DNA from 2 places in the Paenibacillus aurantiacus genome. Region 2 is predicted to be linked to the other one. Evidence: predicted binding sites of a transcription regulator. Region 2 holds the regulator's gene; the other holds the start of a gene.
What was found. The regulator LexA, encoded in region 2, represses DNA repair genes until DNA is damaged. The targets are predictions, from matches to a motif close to CGAACATATGTTCG.

Region 1: a site for LexA is predicted at 5,175-5,188, ahead of ACFFSY_RS08295 (sigma-70 RNA polymerase sigma factor region 4 domain-containing protein). Genes of this name have one in related genera too.

The regions. Positions count from the first base shown of each region.
Region 1 covers NZ_JBHMDO010000015.1:311,562-319,212, forward strand. The annotation lists gene ACFFSY_RS08270 (FdhF/YdeP family oxidoreductase) at 1-2,111, shown strand, start outside; gene fdhD (formate dehydrogenase accessory sulfurtransferase FdhD) at 2,108-2,929, shown strand; gene ACFFSY_RS08280 (hypothetical protein) at 2,981-3,451, opposite strand; gene ACFFSY_RS08285 (phosphodiester glycosidase family protein) at 3,811-4,557, shown strand; gene ACFFSY_RS08290 (hypothetical protein) at 4,598-4,978, opposite strand; gene ACFFSY_RS08295 (sigma-70 RNA polymerase sigma factor region 4 domain-containing protein) at 5,274-5,888, shown strand; gene ACFFSY_RS08300 (YvrJ family protein) at 5,895-6,068, shown strand; gene ACFFSY_RS08305 (helix-turn-helix domain-containing protein) at 6,065-6,307, shown strand; gene ACFFSY_RS08310 (hypothetical protein) at 6,364-6,618, opposite strand; gene ACFFSY_RS08315 (MFS transporter) at 6,869-7,651, opposite strand, start outside.
Region 2 covers NZ_JBHMDO010000048.1:61,435-69,085, forward strand. The annotation lists gene ACFFSY_RS31315 (HAD family hydrolase) at 1-421, opposite strand, end outside; gene ACFFSY_RS31320 (hypothetical protein) at 441-962, opposite strand; gene ACFFSY_RS31325 (aldo/keto reductase) at 1,086-2,072, opposite strand; gene ACFFSY_RS31330 (DUF896 domain-containing protein) at 2,121-2,309, opposite strand; gene ACFFSY_RS31335 (LysM peptidoglycan-binding domain-containing protein) at 2,417-2,635, opposite strand; gene lexA (transcriptional repressor LexA) at 2,987-3,607, shown strand; gene ACFFSY_RS31345 (hypothetical protein) at 3,697-4,269, opposite strand; gene ACFFSY_RS31350 (hypothetical protein) at 4,287-4,418, opposite strand; gene ACFFSY_RS31355 (hypothetical protein) at 4,458-4,628, shown strand; gene ACFFSY_RS31360 (peptidylprolyl isomerase) at 4,769-5,845, opposite strand; gene glnA (type I glutamate--ammonia ligase) at 6,073-7,401, opposite strand; gene ACFFSY_RS31370 (MerR family transcriptional regulator) at 7,441-7,651, opposite strand, start outside.

The DNA.
Region 1 (7,651 bases), on a different contig from region 2:
TGTGCACGACGCGGCTCAATTTGCTGCGCCTCAACACGATGCCCGCGATCAAACCAAGCGTGCTGCACGCGGATATCGAGGAGCTGCGGCGGATGGACAGCACCGAGCTGCGAAAGCTCGGCCGCCTGCCGTATCCGCTCATTCGCCGCAAGGGCGAGCGCGCGTTCAGCCGCATCTCGTGGGATGAGGGGCTTGAGACGATCGCGTCGAAAATCAAAGCAATCGACCCGAAGCAGCTCGCCTTCTACCTGACGGCCCGCGGCATCACGAACGAATCGTATTACGCCGCCGCCAAGGTCGCCCGCTTCCTCGGCACGAACAACATCGACAACGCCTCCCGCATCTGCCACTCCCCGTCGAAGACGGCGCTCAAGCGGTCGGTCGGCATCGGGGCGTCCAGCTGCAGCTATAAGGATTGGATCGGCACCGACGTGCTCGTCTTCTGGGGCAGCGTCGCCGCCAACAACCAGCCGGTCTCGACTAAATATATGTACGCCGCCAAGCGCAAGGGCACGAAGATCATCGTCATCAACCCGTATCGCGAGCCGGCGATGGACGGCTATTGGGTGCCGTCGATTCCCGAGTCCGCCCTGTTCGGGACGAAGCTGGCCGACGACTTCTACCAGGTCAACATCGGCGGCGATATCGCCTTCATGCACGGCGTCATGAAGCACTGGTTCGAGATGGAGCAGCGGGAGCCAGGCTCGGCGATCGACCACGCGTTCGTGGCCGAACACGTCAATGGCTACGAAGCGCTCCGCGAGCATGCGCAGAAGCAGGATTGGGAACAGTTGACCCGCTCTTCCGGCCTTTCGCGTGAACGCATTGCCGACTTCGCCGAGCTGCTCGCCCGCTCGAAGTCGGCCGTCTTCGTCTGGAGCATGGGGCTGACGCAGCACCGCTTCGGCACGGACAACATTTCGCAGGTGGCCAATCTGGCGCTGCTGCGCGGATTCCTTGGACGCGAGCATTGCGGCCTCATGCCGATTCGCGGCCACAGCGGCGTACAGGGATCCGGCGAGATGGGGGCCGATCCATTCAGCCTGCCCGGCGGCGAATTCAAGGGTGAGGATATTCCGCGCATTGAGAAGGCGTGGGGCTTCGCGCTGCCGAGATGGCAGGGCGATATCGTCGGCGTCTCGCTCGAGAACGCGCTGCTGCCGGATGCGCACGAGCGCAAGCTCAAGCTGTTCTACACCTCAGGCGGGAACTTCATCGAGACGATGCCAGACCCGGATTTCGTGCGGCGCTGCCTGGAGTCTGTCGATATTCGCGTCCACCAGGATATTCTACTTAACACGTCGACGCTCGCGGATGCCCGCGAGGCGGTCATCGTCCTGCCGGCCATGACCCGTTACGAGCAGCCCGGGGGCGGCACGTCGACCTCGACCGAGCGGATGGTGTACTTCTCGCCGGAGATCAAAGGGCCCCGCATGCCCGAAGCTCGCCCGGAATGGCGCATCTATACCGAACTGGCCGCCAAGGTCGATCCGGCACGCGCGGCGCTCGTGCAGTTCAACGATGCGGACGCGATTCGCGCGGAGATTGCGCTCGCCGCGCCGAACTACGACGGCATTCAGCACTTGAAGCGCAAAGGCGACGTGTTCCAGTGGGGCAACGCGTGGCTGTGCGAGGGCGGCGTCTGCCCGACGCCGGACGGACGCGGCAACCTGATTCCGGTCGAGCTGCCGGAGCTGCGCAAGCCGGAAGGACATTTCTACGCAACGACGCGGCGCGGCAAGCAGTTCAACTCGATGGTGTACGGCGCGATCGATCCGTTCAACGACGCGCACCGCGACGATATTATCGTGAGCCGGAAGGACGCCGGGGACATCGGCATCCAGGACGGCGACGCGGTCGTCGCCTACAACCGGCATGGCGTGTTCCACGGCCGGGCGAGAATCGGCGACGTCGCGCCGGGCAACCTGGAGCTGTTCTGGCCGGAGGGCAACGTCCTTCTCGCCAAGGGGCGCTATGAGCCGATGGCCGGCATCCCGGAGTACAACATCGCCGTCGTGCTCGAGAAGGCCGATACGTACCACGCCTTCAAGGATACCCGCTACGTGGAGAAGCGGATCGAAGAGCTCGAGACGGAGGCGCCGGGATCATGAACCGGCAGCCGACCGCAAGCTGGCCGGTCGCGAAGTTCACCGTAGACGAGGGACGCGGCAGCTCGCTATTCGAATATGAGGATGCGATCGCGGCCGAGACGCCGTTCACCTTCCGGGTGAACGGGCGGGAATTCGCGACGATCGTCTGCACCCCCGCCGATCTGGAGGAGATGGCATACGGCTTCCTCGCCTCGGAGGGGGTCATCCGGGCTGCCGCCGACGTTCGTCGGCTCGATATCGACGAGGACCGCGGGTTCATCTATGCGGAGCTAACGGGCGAGCTGCCCGATTCGGCGTTAGCCGATACGTCCAAGCGCGTCATCGGCTCCTGCTGCGGCAAGAGCCGCCAGTTCTACCTGGCGAGCGATCGGGCGACGGCACGCACGTCCACGTCCCGCATCCGGCTGACACCGCCGCAGTGCCTATCGCTCATGCGGCAGCTGCAGGAGAGCTCCGCCGACTTCCAAGCGACGGGCGGCTTGCATAACGCCGCGCTCTGCACGCCGGACGCCTTGCTTGCCGTCCGGTCGGACATCGGGCGGCACAATGCGCTCGACAAGCTGCTCGGATACAGCCTCCTCGGCAAGCTGAACACGCGCGACCTCATCGTCGCCTTCAGCGGCCGCCTCTCCTCGGAGGTCGTACTGAAGGCGGCGAAGCTCGGCGTCGGCGTCCTCCTCTCGAAGTCCGCGCCGACCGACCTTGCGCTCGAACTGGGGCAGGATCTCGGCGTAACATGCGTCGGCTTCATTCGGGGCGGGTCGATGAATGTGTACACGCATCCGGAGCGGATTGCGTTTCATGAAGGCGGCGTATAAACGCAAAAAGCGGAAGGGCTCGATGCCCTTCCGCTTTTGTTATGCTATCGTTCACTTGAAATACCCCAGCCGCTTTACCCGCTCATATACTGCCCGCGCGTCTTCCCCGTTAATCGCTGGCGAACTGATGATGAGCTTCGGCCGCCCTTCCCTTTTCACGCCGGTTAACCACTCATAGAATGCGGCATCCGTAATTTCAATGGCGTAATCCGACGTTGCTTCATCGTAGAAAATCTGCCCAATATACGTCCGCTTGGTTCCTTCATAATAGATAAGTCCTGCTCCGGGCGTAAAAAGAATCGTTTGAAGCGTCCTGTCCCCGATCTGCATCGTACCCTTAAAGGCGTTCTCCTTCGCATTATACGTGCCTTCGATCAACATATTAACGGTCTTGCCCGGCTGATCGCCGAACATATAGGCCGGATCGTCCAGCTTGATTGTCTCCGCTTGCTCCGAGCACCCCGACAACAATATGCCAACCGCAAGCAGCAGACTAATCGTCCAGCGCCATTTGCGCATCATGGTTCACCTCATCCCTACCATACCATGGAAAATAGCCACCGGTCATGAGCAAATATGGTTATCCTGCCTTTAGATTTCCTCCTATCGGCAAAAACACGGCGAAAAGAACGAATCAACCGATAATATTGCCGGCGGGATATTGTGTTTATATTTTTATTCTTCCTGGTTGTTAATTCGTACACTCGCGACACTGTATATATCATCAGGCAATCCAGAGTGACACAAGATAGAGTCATCTCGAAGATTCGCTTGATACAAGAGACATTCCCATGGTGCCTAATGAGGGATACATTTGGCACGGTGGTATCCCGATTGTCTTCTTAACCACAAACCTCAAATTCGAAAGGATGTATAAAAACATGGCTACTAACTATTCGTACTTCGAGCAATCCGCTTCCGGCTCTACATTTCGTGTTATTAAAACACACGTAAGTAACCTAAAAAATGAAATCATCAAAAAGCCGGTCTGCAACACAACCTTCTACGGCATTAATGGCGGGGTTTTCAACTCCCCTAACGGCTATAGCAGTGCTCCGACTGAGGGACTTGCAATTGGCTGGAACAAAGGGGACACGACTTTCAATGACGCTAATGCCTATGGTAATAAGTCCAGGGGTACATTGTTCACCTATTTCGACGCTGCTGCAAACACTACAAAAGCAGGGATCACACGATGCACAAACATTGCGAATTTGAAAAGCCAAATGGGGCAAAACTTGGATTATCGCTTAATGATTGGCGGTGGCGATTTCGCACTCGGTATCACAAGTGATTCCGATTGGAAAACACAAGTGTTTGATCCAGAACAATGGTCGACTGTTCCCGATGTCGGTGGCGGCCTTATCCAAGACCCTCGCCGTTCGGGTATCGGCCTCGCCGTAGAAAACGGAAAATGGGTCGCTTATCTGGCAATCTCTACAGCCAATGCAACGCTTTATGACTTGCGTAAGCTCTTCAAAGACCTTGGCTGCTTCAACGCAATTCACTTGGATGGTTCTGGTTCGGCGCAGATGCAAGTCTATGCGAATAATACCACTATCAAAGATCGAGGGTCTGATCCAGACCGTTATGTTTGGAACATGGTTCGACTCATTGCAACCACCTAAAATAGAGAAAAAGCCAGCTGCAGATGCGCTGGCTTTTTCTCTATTTTATATTAATCTCAATTGCTTCTGTCAGATGATCGTTTGCAAATCGCCAAGTAATCTCGGCACTCTTCCCTTTTTCAATCGCAGTAATGTCTGCCTTTTCCTTTTTATCACCTGACTGTTTATAGATAGAAGTATTTTTAGTGACTGAGAACGTTCCGCTCGACATTTCACTTTTGTTAGACTGATCTTCAGGCTGGATGTCCGTTAATTTAATGATGTATTCCGACTTAATGCCTTCCACAACGCCCCCTGACTTCTCTACAGTATCAATATCTCCGTTTACTTTGTACGTTTCTTCATTCTGATCCGCTTTACTACATCCGGCAGCAAAGATTAAGGCGACAACGAAGACCATAATAAATAGATTTTTTTTCATCAGCGTACAACTCCTTGGGTTTTCTTTTTGGACTCCGATAGGCTAATACCATCATTGATGTCTATTTCGCGGCGGGGCAATTTCCCGTTTAGTCATTTAACGAAAATTGTTCCTATTTTGTTTCATCAGACATTGATAACCAATTTTTATATTTACTAAACCTTCCATAAAGGAAGTGTATATTTTATAATATATAGGAACATATGTTCCTATTATGGTTGTTTTTTTCGATAGTTGGAACACTGTATTAGGTAAGACTTATTCATTCGATCTATTAAGAAAGGAACTGCTACTTATGAGACAAGATAACTTTACTGCTCGCCCTATATTTGATGTAGAGGTAGCACTTCGGCACCCTGTTCTACGAGGATTTTGCACCCACCCTGGAAATGCAAATTCCGTCCGGAAATACATTAACGAATCCACTCCAGAGAATCTTGAAAAACTCAACCTTGCATTTAAGAGGTATTTCTTCGCTATCCGATTCACGAAATACCTCAATTCACTCATAACCAACGGGAGAATAGATTTCGTCAGGAAAAACAAACGCTCTGAGGAAAGGGAATTAGTAATTTTCAATAAACAAATATCGGATGAGGAAGAGGCGGAAATTGGAGAGTTGCTTACTGCTGTTTACAGCGGTGATGATTTACCGCAGGTTACCACCAATCCGGATGTATTCCAAGAACAGATAAACAATGAATGGCTGTACGAAGGATTCTCTCTCCTTACTTCAAAACAAAAAGTTGTAATTACTCTCGCTTACTCAGCGCTTTCAAGGGATAGCGAAATCGCACTACTGCTTCATGTCACGCAGCAAGCCGTTTCCAAAACAAGAAAATCGGCCCTGCAAAAAATTCGCCAATGTTTTCCTCATTGTCATCAGCTCCCATTAAGGGCAAGGAGGTGACTGGACATGGATCAATCCCAATTAGTACCTTTGGTAACCACTGCGATTGGCAACTTCGGTTTCCCGATTGTGGTAACCGGATATTTGCTGCTTCGATTCGAGAAAAAAATAGATTCCCTTACAAACACCATGCAAGAATTTAAGATTGCTTTGACGGGGGAGAATGATAAAAAAAGATGACAAACGATGAACTCTTTGAAAACGTCCAACGAGCACAATACGGCGATCGTCCTGCTATGCAGAGTATTATAGAAGCATACTATCCTCTTATCCGAAAGCAAATCCGAGCTTTAGCCCCAACGGAGTCAAAGGAATTTGAGCAGTCTATAATCGAAAAGATTGTTCGTGCAGTTCATAATTATGACTTGAACGCTCTACCTGACTTCATTACATTCTGTCATTTAGATCCACTAGAATGATCATGACTGTCCCTGTGAAAAAGTATAATCGGCAGTAATATCGAAGAGCGTACTGGCTAAGATGGCCGGTACGCTCTTATTCTATAGCGCAGACAGATCTCCGTGGCTGCGGTTCGACCGGAGCGATCCCCGTGCCAGCTTGCCGGCGGAACGGCTGGCGCGACGGCCATCTCGCCGCTTGCGGCCGGGCGACTCTCGCGGTCCCCCGCAGTTGTCGGGATTTGCAGCCGCCGACATACTCTCCCCGCCAAGCGCCGCCGGCAGAACGACTGACGCTCGCCGGTCGGCCCCGGCACTCGGCCGATCGACACGCGCGGTCCCCGCGCAGCCGCCACGATTGATCTGTAGCAGGTTCGAAATCCTCCCCGTCGGGCACTCCTGCGACGTTCGGCGCGCCCGGTTCAGGTCACCGTCGACGGCCGGACAATCCGCGCGAAGAATCCGCGGTAATTCAACGACTTCAGTCTAATACTTTATTTTCATCGAACGCCTGCCGCATATGACAAAAGCAGCCCTTCCGGGCTGCTTCCTCTTCTCTCTTCTCTCTTCTCTCCTGCTCCGTTATGCCGATTTCCGCCGATCATACACATAGCTCGCCACCAGCATCACCAGTCCCGCCGCCGTCAGCCCCCCGCCCACGAGCGGGAGCTTCGCCAGCCCCCAATGCGTAATGACCGCGCCGCCGATGAAGGCGCCGCTCGCGTTGCCGAGGTTGAGCGCGGAGTGCGTCGACGTCGCGGCAAGCTCGGGCGCTTCCTTGGCCAGGTTCATGATGCGCAGCTGCAGCCCCGGCAGGATGCCGAACGCCGCGACGCCCCAGACGAACACGGTGACGATGGCCGCGGCAGGCACCTTGTCGGTTACGGCGAACAGCGCCAGAACGCCGGCAAGCACCGCGAAGTTCACGAGGAGGGACGGCATCAGCTTCCAATCCGCCAATTTGCCGCCGACGATGTTGCCGACCGTCACGCCGACCCCGAACAGCACGAGCACCCACGAGACGGCTCTCTCCGAGATGCCGGTAATCTCGGTCAGAATCGGCGTAATGTACGTGAACACCGCGAACAGGCTGCTGCACCCGAGCGCCCCGATAAGCAGCACGAGCAGCAGCTTCGGCTGGAGCAGCGCCCGTACCTGCTGGCCCAGGCTTACGTCGGACTTATTCTCCACGCGCGGGATGAAAATCATAATGCCGATCAGCGAAATGACGCCCATGATCGCCACCGAGCCGAACGACGCCCGCCAGCCGAGATGCTGGCCGATGAACGTGCCGAGCGGAACGCCGATAATGTTCGCGATCGCAAGCCCCGCCATCATGATCGACACCGCGCCCGCCTTTTTCTC
Region 2 (7,651 bases):
GTCGAAACGTCTCTTCATAGACGTAAGGCCGTTTGCGGCGTTCCGCCGGGAACCGCTCCGCCAGTTCGGCGCCTAATTCCGGATTGTCGACGCCAAGCGCCTTCAGCCCGCGCGTCCATGACTCGCGACGGTACAGCGGCGCGAGCTGCTGCAGCTTGCGGAATTCTTCCTGCTCACCGGCGAGGAAGTTCGCCCACAAGCCTTCGAATGGATTGATGCCGATCATTTTCGTGAACGGGAACGTCTCGTACGAGGCGTACAGCTCCCGTGCCGCTTCGCGAACGGCGGCCTCCAGTTCCTTGGCGTTCAGGCCCGACTGGGCTGCGCCTGCTTCACAGGTCGCATCGAACGCTTCTTGCACGCTGCGCTCGTCCCACAATAACGTATCATCCAAGTCAAACAGTACGGCTTTCTTCGACATGCTTCATCTGCACTCCAGTCTATTTTTTCTCGTTGAACGGTATGTTATGGACGGTCGCGAACGTACGAAGACGTTCCGCCATCTCATCCGTTGGAAAACGGTTGATCATGCGGCTGAATACCCAGTTGGCGCCTTTCTGCTGCTCGATGACGACCGAACCTTTCTGCACGTTGATCGCTTTAATGCCGACGGTGTAAAGATTGCGGTCTCCGCCGAACCGGCGCGTGCGAACGTAATCCTTGCCAACCGACATGTAAGGACGGCGCAAGATGAAAATGACGGCCATCAGCACGTACAAGCCGATCGTCACCCAATACATCGTGCCTGCCTCTTTGTAATAGTCCGACGTGAACGTCGTAATGACGTACATGGCAATGAAAAGCAGGAGGAATGCAGGCATCATATAGCTGCGTCCTTTGAACGTATCCACCTTCTCCTCCGACTTCTGGAGATTGATCGGAGTTTGGCCGTTTTTCTTGCGCTGCTTGTTCAATTGTGTCTGGTTCTTGCGAACTTTGCGTTCCCAGGATCGTGATGACAAATCGGGAGCCTCCTAATGAGTTGGTAGATAACGAAGGGCTGTGCCGCGACGCAAAGCCCCCTCGCCTATTACGGCAATCGCCTCGAAGCGTTTCATGCGCAATGTTGAACGATCTTCATGCGACTAAATCGGACGAGCGAATTTCTCGATGAAACGGTTCGGGTATTCCGAGGGCAGCCTGCTCGCTTCGTCCAAGCGGTCGTACCACTCCTGAGGCAGCTTCCAGCCGACGGCGCCGATGTTATCTTCGAATTGCTCCAGCGTGCTCGCGCCGAAAATGGGAGAGGTGATGCCCTTGCGCCGAAGCAGCCAAGCGAGCGATATTTGGGCCGGGGTTCTCTTGAGCTCAGCTGCCGCTGTCGCGACTTCGTCCAAAATCGCGAAGTTCTTGTCCGAATTGCGAAGCGCCCAAGAGCTCTCTCCGACTTTCGACGTCAGCCTGCCGGATGCGGGCTCCTCGCGGTTGTATCTTCCCGTCAAGAAACCTCCGCCCAGCGGCGCCCAAGGAATAATGCCGACGTTCTCCTCCAGGCAGAGCGATATCATCTCGCGGTCCATCTCCCGGCTGACCAAGCTGTACTGCGGCTGTATCGAGATGAAACGCACGTACCGGTTCATATCGCTCACCGCCAGCGATTTCATGAGCTGCCATGCGAAGAAGTTCGAGCACCCGATGTAACGGACTTTGCCCGACGTCACGAGATCGTCCAACGTGCGAAGCGTCTCTTCGATGGGCGTCGCATGGTCCCAAACATGCACTTGATACAGATCGATATAGTCGGTCTGCAGACGCTTCAGGCTGGCATCCACGCCATCCATGATATGTTTGCGGGAGATCCCTACCCCGTTCGGATGCTCCGCGGTCTGCATCCGGACTTTCGTGGCTAGCACGACTTCCGAGCGACGGCCCCGTATCGCTTTGCCGACGATTTCTTCTGATCGGCCTGCCACATATACGTCCGCGGTATCCAGGAAATTGCCGCCTTTGTCAAAAAAGCGATGGATCATCTCGACGGAGTCTTGCTCGCTTGTCGTGTTGCCGAACGTCATCGTCCCTAAGCATAGCTCCGACACCGCAAGTCCGCTTCTTCCTAATAAACGATATTCCATTTCGACCGTCCTCCTCGCAATGGGTGCGTCAGTCGAGGTCTTGCTGTCTTAATGTTTGATGTTGTCCTCTTCGTCCTCAACAAACTTGATATTATCCAGCTGTCCGCGGAAGTTCCGCTTGAAATTATCCAAATATTGCTTGCGCAGCTCGGCGCGTTCAGCCGTCTCTTCTGCCGTCAAACCGACGGTTTTATGCTTGCGCGACAGCTCGTTTATGCGTGCGATGATTTTCTCCAATGTGATACGCCTCTCTTTCCGTTACGCTCTTGCTAGTCAACATTCCACTCTTTACTTTGACACTTTTGTTCCACGATTGTCAAGGTAACAACAAAAAACGGCGAACCCTAATGGTCCGCCGGAATGATTAAGCTCTGTCCCGCATGCAGCGCGCTCTCCCGCAGCCCGTTGCGCTGCTTGATCGAATAGATAACTTCGCGAACATCTTCGCCGCTTCCCTTCAACTCGCTTGCGATTGCCCAGAGCGTGTCGCCCGTCCCTACTACGATTACTTGTTCATTTGCCGTCGGCGCTTCCGGAACTACCGTACTCGCGTTGCCTCTCATAATCATAAATCCAGCGAAAACAATGACGAAGAATAGAGCAACCGTCATAAATTTCGCGATGTGCCCAGTTCTCACTTTAACACCGCGTTTCTTCGTTGTGCTGCGTCTTACCGTGTTATGCATCCGTTCCTTATATGTATATGCAGAGACCGTGTTTACCATTATCGATTCCCCCAAACGTTTGTTCTGTTCTTGTGAAATCAGATTAACACGAACATTCGTTTGGTGTCAACGGTTTTTGGAACATTTGTTCGCACCGAAATGCGAACCTGTGTTTCTCGAACTTATGTTTGTACGAACTCCGGTTCTGTGTTATAATTTGACACAAATGAACTTATGGAGTGATCACGTTTGTCGAAACTATCCAACCGCCAGCAGGCGATACTCGAATTCATCAAGACCGAGGTTCGGGAGAAAGGCTACCCGCCTTCTGTCCGCGAAATCGGCGAAGCGGTCGGACTAGCCTCCAGCTCGACGGTTCACGGCCATCTGGACCGGCTAGAGAAGAAGGGCTTGATCCGCCGCGACCCGACGAAGCCTCGTGCCATTGAAATTTTGGACTCAGACATGGAGAGCATCCCATTCCCGCTCGCGATCGCCAAAGTACCGGTAGTCGGTAAAGTTACAGCCGGTCTGCCGATTACAGCGACCGAGAATATCGAAGACTACTTCCCGCTGCCTGCTGACCGCGTCGGTGACGACAACGTGTTCATCCTGAACGTCATGGGCGAGAGTATGATCGAAGCAGGTATCCACGATGGCGATTATGTTATCGTCCGCCAACAGCAGACGGCGAACAATGGCGAGATCGTCGTTGCGATGACCGAAGACGACGAAGCAACCGTGAAGACGTTCTATAAGGAACGCGACCATATCCGGCTTCAACCCGAGAACTCGACGATGGAACCGATCCGGCTCCGCAATGTGACGATCTTGGGCAAGGTAATTGGACTTTTCCGTGATATTCATTAATAATTAGGCAGACCTTATGACGCGCAGCGTTCGTAGGTCTGCCTTTTTTGTTGTAATTCGTATCATGGCTTCTCATTATAGAACCGCAATTAGTCAACAATCTCTCGGAATAAGACGTTCACATACGTATATCGGCTATCCGCATACCGGAACGCAAGCCGTATACCGGAGAAATCGATCCGAATTGAACGAAGCGCATTCGTCTGGATATACGGGCGAATAAGCGCCCGCAGCTTCATCGTATTGTGCTCACGCACGGCCTTGGCGATTTGAGCGGCGTAAGACGAACATCCGGCCAGCCGTTCATAGAACGGAATAACCTCTCGGGCGATTCTCCTGTGAATAACCGGCGAGAAGCGGAACTGGACCGTGCCGGGCGGAATTGTCGTACCGTTCGTATATTGCTTGATCGGAGCTGCGAATTTGAAATCCACGAAATAGCCGATACCGTTGGTGGATAGTCCGGTTATCGGCTCGGTAACAGTCTGCCGCAACAGCTTCTCCATAACCTCCAAATTTCCGTTCACGACAGCATCTGACCAACTACGAGCATACGCCTTACTTTGCGACACTTTGCGGTAGAACGGCAGCATTGCTTGCGCGGTATGCGCCAGTATACGCCCCGTTACTTTAAAGTCCCGCAGCTTCGTCGTCTTCGCCACACATACTCCCCGCTTTCTTAGTATTGCTGGTTTAACGTATGCGCGAAGCTCGACGAGCAATTGGACGCCGATCCCAATTTCATCTTCAGATTGTCGTAGAGGCTCTTGCCTTCTATCAATCGTCCAATCCAGTCGTATGGTGGATTCATAGAATAGATCATCTCCACTGGAGCGAGGTGATGAAATTGTTGACGAAACTGAAACAACCTGGCTTGATTCTCGGCATCCTAGGCGCCGCCAAACTGCTGTTGGACAGTGCCGGCATCCAAATTCCGGATGATACGATCAACGATCTTGCAAACGGTATCAGCGCCGTACTGGTCGTCATCTCCATTTTTGTTGATCACGGCAAATCCTGAGCTTCGCCCTTTCCTTGAGAAGCTGGCTAACGTCCAGCTAACCGGAAGCCGCCTTCGGCGTGCTTCTTTTTTTGCCTTTTATCGTGTAACACAAAAAGAAAAACCCTTGAAGTAAGTCCTTCAAGGGTTCCATACCTATTTTATTTAAGCGATTTCGTTATTTGCGCCTTAGACTTTAGTTCAGCCAGCAAAGTAGACGAAAGCTCGACAACTTTCTGGCTAGTGAGCTGTTTCTGAATTTCAGCTTTCTTCTCTTCCAGCGTCGCTGCCTTCGCATCTTTATGGTCCGTTAGTTTGATAATATGATATCCGTAATCCGTCTTAACCGGGCCGCCTAACTCTCCAACCTTTAGCGAGAACGCAGCTTCTTCGAACTCAGGAACCATTGCTCCCCTGCCGAAGAACCCCAGATCTCCGCCCGCATTCTTACTGCCTGGGTCGGTCGATTTTTCTTTCGCCAGCTTCGCAAAATCAGCGCCTGCTTTCAGCTGCTTCATAATTTCATCGGCTTCCGCTTCCGTTGCGACCAGAATATGCGATGCTTTCACCTCTTCAGGCTGATCGAAGCTAGCTCTATTGGCTTCAAAATATTGCTTTACTTCTGAATCCGTCACTTTCGCTCGAGGCTCAACAAGCTTGCGAATACGAAGCTGCATCGGTATTTGCTTCTTCAAGTTTTCGAGCGTCATGTTCGCTTGCTGCAGCGCATTTTGAAAATCCGATTCGGAAGGGAACTGCTTCTTGATTTGAGCAATTTCCACATCCACATCTTTATCGCTGATTACGATGCCTTGTTTCTTCGCTTCCTGCTTAACCAGCTCTTCTTGGATCAGGTTGTCCAATATTTGCGCTCCACCAGCTTCAGCCATCGCACTATACAGCTGATTTTTAGTAATAACCGAGCCATTAACTGTACCAACCGCTTTATTACCATCATTGCCTAATGGAGACTTATCGGAGTTGCTGGCAATATTCACGGATTTCGAAGAGGAATTGTAGTTGACATCCGCACCGAGCATCTCAGCTGCGGCGCGAAGAGGGATATAGGTTACCCCCTTAATTGATACTGGCTCTACAGTGGATTTCTGACCATTAACAATTAAGGTCATCTTCGTGGCTGCGAACGCACCTGCCCCTGCTGCAAGCATCATGCCGGCTACGACCAGCGTGGTTACTCCCACTCTACGAAATAAGATGCTGCCGTTATTTTTACTCACCAAATAACCTCCCGATAGAATCATTTCCGAACACTTTTATTCGATTTCATAATCGGATTCTATATCATTACGCTGTTAATATAAATCTTTTTTATCATAAAAAAACTCCCTTCAATTTGCCATACAAAGCAAATCAAAGGGAGAATTTGTTCAAACCGATTATATCGAATTGAAGCTTTTACATAAGGCATCTTTAAAACACTTCGAACATCAAGAAAGAACTCGTCTTAGTACAACGTCAGATATTGATCGCGCTCCCATTGGTGAACCTGGGTGCGATACATATCCCACTCGATTTCTTTCAGCTCGTAGAAGTGCGCAAGCGCATGGTCGCCGAGCGCGTCGCAGATGACTTCGCTGCGCAGCAGCTCGTCAAGCGCTTCTTTCAGATCGGACGGCAAGCTCGGGATGCCTTCGTCGATGCGCTCTTCTTCGGTCATGACGTACACGTTGCGGTCTACCGGCGCCGGAAGCGGCATTTTGTTCCGAATGCCATCCAAACCTGCCTTCAGCATGACAGCGAGTGCCAGGTATGGGTTAGCCGCTGGATCCGGGTTACGCACTTCGATGCGCGTCGACAAGCCGCGTGAAGCCGGGATGCGGATCATCGGGCTGCGGTTGCTTGCGGACCAAGCCACGTAACAAGGCGCTTCATAGCCGGGTACCAGACGTTTGTACGAGTTGATCGTCGGGTTCGTGATTGCCGCGAACGCGCGTGCGTGGCGGAGAATGCCTGCCATATAGTAGCGCGCCGTTTGGCTCAAGCCCAGCTTGTCGGACTCGTCGTAGAATGCATTCTCATCGCCGCGGAACAGCGATTGGTGCGCATGCATGCCCGATCCATTCACGCCGAACAGCGGCTTCGGCATGAACGTGGCATGCAGGCCGTGCTGACGAGCAACCGTCTTGACGACGAGTTTGAACGTTTGAATTTGGTCTGCGGCGAGAATCGCGTCCGCATATTTGAAATCGATCTCATGCTGGCCTGGCGCAACTTCGTGATGGGACGCTTCGATCTCGAAGCCCATCTCTTCCAGCGTCAACACGATCTCGCGGCGGCAGTTCTCTCCGAGATCTGTCGGCGCCAAATCGAAGTAACCGCCCTGATCGTTCAGCTCCGTCGTCGGATCGCCCTTCTCGTCGGTCTTGAACAGGAAGAACTCCGGTTCCGGACCGACGTTCATCGCCGTGAAGCCCATCTCTTCGGCTTCCTTCAGCACACGCTTCAGAATACCGCGCGGATCGCCAGCGAACGGCGTGCCGTCTGGCATATACACGTCACAGATCAGGCGCGCGACACGGTTCTCCGTCACCCATGGGAACACGACCCACGTATCCAGGTCCGGGTAAAGATACATGTCGGATTCTTCGATACGAACATAACCTTCGATGGAAGAACCATCGAACATCATTTTATTATCGAGCGCTTTCTGCAGCTGGCTGACCGGAATCTCCACGTTCTTGATCGTACCAAGCAGGTCGGTAAATTGAAGACGGATAAAACGGACGTTCTGTTCTTTCGCAATACGGGTGATGTCCTCTTTCGTGTAGCTCACAGAATCATCTCCTTCATGGAATAGTGTTGAATCGCTGTGTTATTTCTTGTTGTAGAAACGGGACAGTTGGCCTTGGATCAGCGATGCTTTGCCCGGACGCTTCTCAAGCAGCTGCTGCTTGAGCAGACGGTGGAGCTGTGCATCCGACAATTCGCGCCGCTTCACTTCCGACTGGTCGGTCACGACGGTTGCTTCCTCGGACTCCTTGGAAACCGGATTCATCACTTGCTTAATACCGGCAATATTGACG